DNA from 2 places in the Janthinobacterium rivuli genome. Region 1 is predicted to be linked to the other one. Evidence: predicted binding sites of a transcription regulator. Region 1 holds the regulator's gene; the other holds the start of a gene.
The links. Region 1 encodes FliA, which starts transcription of late flagellar genes. Its sites were predicted from a motif close to CTAAAGTTTNNNNNNNNNNNGCCGNTA; they were not measured.
Positions count from the first base shown of each region.

Region 2: a site for FliA is predicted at 1,319-1,345, ahead of P9875_RS07155 (DUF5610 domain-containing protein). Genes of this name have one in related genera too.

Region 1 covers NZ_CP121464.1:5,280,842-5,283,237, reverse strand. Annotated here, with positions in the region: gene flhF (flagellar biosynthesis protein FlhF) at 1-126, shown strand, start outside; gene P9875_RS23980 (MinD/ParA family ATP-binding protein) at 119-982, shown strand; gene P9875_RS23975 (RNA polymerase sigma factor FliA) at 1,028-1,759, shown strand; gene P9875_RS23970 (flagellar motor protein) at 1,741-2,396, shown strand, end outside.
Region 2 covers NZ_CP121464.1:1,608,869-1,611,264, reverse strand. Annotated here, with positions in the region: gene P9875_RS07160 (GGDEF domain-containing protein) at 1-619, shown strand, start outside; gene P9875_RS07155 (DUF5610 domain-containing protein) at 621-1,247, opposite strand; gene sbcB (exodeoxyribonuclease I) at 1,395-2,396, shown strand, end outside.

The DNA.
Region 1 (2,396 bases):
ATCGACCGCGCCTTCAAGCTCAAGCGCGACTCGGCGGCCACGCAGTTTTCCGATGCCGAACTGCCGCTGCTGATGGCGCAGGCGGCCGCCCGCAACAATGAAGCGCGCGGGGTGCACCTTGGCTAATTTTGATTTCGATCAGGCCGAAGGCTTGCGCCGCATGCTGGCCGGCCCGCAGCCGCGCGTCATGACGTTCCTGTCGGCCACGCCGCAGGACGACAAGGGCGCCATGCTGGTCAACCTGGGCGCTTCGCTCGCCTACGGCGGCAATGACGTGCTGCTGCTCGACGCCAGCGGCGGCAGCGATGGCGTGGCTGCGCGCCTGGGCCTGGCGCACGGCGCCAGCCTGCGCGACGTGGCGCGCCAGCAGTGCGGCTTGAACCAGGTCATCCACCAGGTGCCGCAAGGCTTCGGCGTGGCCAGCCTGGGCGCGCGCAACCATTTGATGGACAGCATGGACTATGCGGGCGAGGACGAACTGCGCCGCCTGGGCAAGACCTTCGAGGTGCTGGCGCGCCAGAGCGGCATCGTGCTGGTCGACGGCGTCATGGCCGACGAGGGCGACTGCTTCCCCGTGCCCTTGATGGCTTCGTCCGATATCGTCGTGCAAGTCTCTACCAGCGCCACCTCGATCAAGGCGGCGTACTGCCTGATCAAGCGCCTGAGCCAGGAACTGGGACGCCGTCCGTTCGGCATCCTCGTCACCGGCGCTTCCGAATCCGAAGCAAAAGTGGTATACGATAATATGGCGCAGGCGGCGAGCCGCTACCTGGCCGTGAAGCTGACCTCGATGGGTTCGGTGCCTGCCGATGAGTATCTGCACCGCGCGGCGCGCCTGGGCCGCAGCGTGGTCGATGCGTTTCCGCTGGCGGGCGCCTCGGTGGCGTTTCGCGGACTGGCCGAGCGGCTGGCCCGTTCGGCGGCGCCGGTGCTGGGCGGCACCTTGTACCAGACGGGGAGCCCGCACCAGTTCAGCGCCTGAAGCCAACCGTAGCACCAGATAAGATGAGAAAACAATAAGCAGCCTATGTACACGGTCAAAGGGAAATCGAACAAGGACTATTTGCTGACGGAGCATATTCCGCTGGTGAAGCGTCTGGCGCACCATATGAAGGCGAAATTGCCGCCTTCGGTCGAGGTCGATGACCTGATCCAGGCCGGCATGATCGGCCTGCTCGATGCCATCAGCCGCTATGAAGAGACGCATGGCGCGCAGTTCGAGACGTATGCCGTGCTGCGCATCCGCGGCGCCATGCTCGACGAATTGCGCACCAGCGACTGGCTGCCGCGCAGCATGCGCCAGAACATGCGCAAGATCGAAGAGGCGATGAGCACCTTGCAGCAGCGCCTCGGCCACCCGCCGACGGAGTCGGAAGTGGCGAAACTGCTCAAGATGTCGCTGGCCGACTACCAGGAAATGCTGGGCGACGGCGGCGGCCACCAGCTCGTGTACTACGAAGACTTTCATGACCCGGACGGCAATGACAGCTTCCTCGACCGCCATTGCGTGGACGAGGACAGCGACCCCTTGCGTTCCCTGCTCGATACCGATTTCCGGCAATCCGTGATCGATGCCATCGACGCGCTGCCGCCACGCGAGAAAATACTCATGGGCCTGTATTACGAAGAAGAGCTGAACCTGAAGGAGATCGGCGCGGTGATGGGCGTATCCGAATCGCGCGTCTCGCAGCTGCATACCCAGGCCGTCGCGCGCCTGCGCGCAACCTTGAGGGAGCTGGCGTGGACTGGTCCAGCGTAATCGGGCTGGCGCTGGCGCTGGCGGGCCTGTTGGTCGGCCAGGCGCTGGAAGGGGGCAAGATGGCCTCCCTGCTGCAGCCTGCCGCCTTCGCCATCGTGGTCATCGGCACCTTCGGCGCCGTGCTGCTGCAAACGCGGCTGCGTACTTTTGTGCGCGGCCTGGAAATGCTGCGCTGGGTCTTCCTGCCGCCCGCCGACACGCGCGCCGCGCTGGCGCGCGACATCGGACTCTGGAGTCTGACGGCGCGCCGCGACGGGACGCTGGCGCTCGAGCGCCTGATGGAAAACACGGCCGACCGTTTCAACGCCAAGGGTTTGCGCATGATCGTCGACGGCATCGCGCCCGACAAGCTGCGCCAGCTGCTCGATGTGGAAATCTCCGCCTACGAGATGGCCGAGCGCCAGGCCGTCAAGGTGTGGGAATCGGCGGCCGGTTATTCGCCCACCATCGGCATCCTGGGCGCCGTGCTGGGCCTGATACACGTGATGGAAAACCTCACCGACCCGAGTAAATTAGGTGGCGGCATCGCCGTGGCGTTCGTGTCGACGATTTATGGCGTGGGCCTGGCCAACCTGCTGTTCCTGCCGGTGGCGAATAAACTCAAGGCCATCGTCTCGCGCCGCGTGCTGCAATACGA
Region 2 (2,396 bases), 2.7 Mb from region 1:
CGTCTGGGAATTGATCGAGCAGTCGAACGGCCTGGCGCGCAACCTGCTGCGGCTGCTGTCCTTCCGCATCCGCGCCGCCAATGCCCTGCTGCGCCGGCGCCAGAAACTGGGCGAATTCTACCGCCAGCTATCGATGGTCGACAGCCTGACGGGCTTGTACAACCGCGCCTGGCTGACGGATCTGCTGCCTAACATGATCGTCACGGCCCACGCCAGCGGCTCGCCGCTGTCGCTGGTGATGATAGACCTCGACCATTTCAAGCGCTTCAACGACACGCACGGCCACCAGGCGGGCGACCAGGCGCTGCGCATCGCCGCACAAGTGCTGGGCGCGGCCCTGCGGCCCACGGATTTTGCCGTGCGCTATGGTGGCGAGGAAATGATGGTGATCTTGCCCGATACCAACGAACACGTGGCCCTGCGGGTGGCCGAGCGCCTGTGCGAGCGCATGCAGCTGGCCGTCATCTTCGCCGACATGCGCAGCGCGCTGCCGCACATTACGGGTTCCTTCGGCGTGGCCAGCCTGGCGGCCGAACAGGACGACGAGGCGCTGATCGCGGCCGCCGACGCGGCGCTGTACCGCGCAAAGGCAGGCGGACGCAACCGGGTCATGCTATAGATCAGGCAGCCTTGCTGTCGGCCGGCTTGCTTGCATCCGGCTTGGCGTCATCCTTCTTGCTGCTGTGCGCGGCGATGAAATCGGCATAGCCCTTCTGCACCAGCTCATACGTCTTGTCGATATTGCCAGCGATATCGCCACCCAGCACTTTCAAGCCTTCCAGGATATCGCGCGCTTCCTTGAAACCTTTCTCCATGCCGCCGCTGATGGTGTCCATGAACTTGGTCAGGGCCGTATCGTCGTCCATGCCGGGATTTTGCTTCTTGTAGGCGTCAAAAAAACCCGTCGACAGCGATACAATGCGGCTCGCCGTCGCTTCGGCGCTGTTATCCTGCGAGGCCGCGTTCTGGATCGCATCGTCGCCGTACTGGCTCTTCAGCGCTTCATTGATGTTGGTGATGGCCGTCTTGTACAGCAGCGCCAGCGGTTCGTTCTCGGAACCGATGGACACATTCAGCGACGCCTGCATGATGGAAGCGTTCAATTGCAGCTTGGTGCGGTCATTCACGCTCATTTCAGCGTTGATGCCGTCCTTTTGCTGGACTTTATCGTCCTTGCCGGCAACGCCCGTACTGACGGAAGTCACGGAAGGGTTGGAATTGCCGCTTGCGGCGATGGGAATTGACACGATAGACCTCCTTGAACGGACAATGTATGCCACCATGCGGGAAACGCGATGATGACCATCCTCTCGTGTAGTATCGGCAGGTTTTCAGAAAACTGTAGCAGCGGCCGCTTTTAGCGGCCCGGATAACCAATCAAGCAACGACCATCAATGACTAACCAGACCTTTCTTTGGCACGACTACGAAACCTTTGGCGCCCAGCCGCGCCGCGACCGCCCGGCCCAGTTCGCCGCCATCCGCACGGATGCCGACCTCAACGAGATCGGCGAGCCGATCATGCTGTATTGCCAGCCTGCCAATGATTTCCTGCCCGACCCGCAATCGTGCCTGATCACCGGCATCACGCCGCAACAGTGCTTGCAGCTGGGCGTGCCCGAGCACCAGTTCGCCGCCACCATCGAAGCTGCCTTTTCGGAACCGGGCACCATCGGCGTGGGCTACAACACCATCCGTTTCGACGATGAAGTCACGCGTTTCCTGTTCTGGCGCAATCTGATCGACCCGTATGCGCGCGAATGGAAGAACCATTGCGGCCGCTGGGACATCCTCGACGTGGTGCGCATGACGCACGCGCTGCGCCCGGAAGGCATGCAATGGCCGAAGCGCGACGATGGCCAGACCAGTTTTAAGCTGGAACACTTGAGCAAGGCCAATGGCCTGGCCCACGAAGCGGCGCACGATGCGCTGTCCGACGTGCGCGCCACCATCGCCCTGGCGCGCCTGATCAAGGAAAAGCAGCCGAAACTGTTCGAATTCTGCCTGGCCCTGCACAAGAAGGACCGGGTCGCCAGCGAAATGGGCATGCACCTGGCCGCCGCCGAACGCCAGCCCTTCCTGCACGTGTCGGGCATGTTCCCCGCCGAACGGGGCTGCCTGGGCGTCGTCTGGCCGCTGGCCACGCATCCGAGCAACAAAAATGAAATCCTCGTCTGGGATTGCGCCTACGACCCGCGCGAACTGTTCGCGCTGGACGCCGACACCATCCGCACGCGTTTATTTACACGCAAGGATGCCATGCCGGAAGGCATGACGCGCCTGCCCGTGAAAAGCGTGCACCTGAACAAATCGCCCATGCTGGTCGGCAATCTGAAAACTTTGTCGCCGGCCATGGCCGCGCAATGGGGCATCGATCTGGACGCGGCGAAGGTCAAC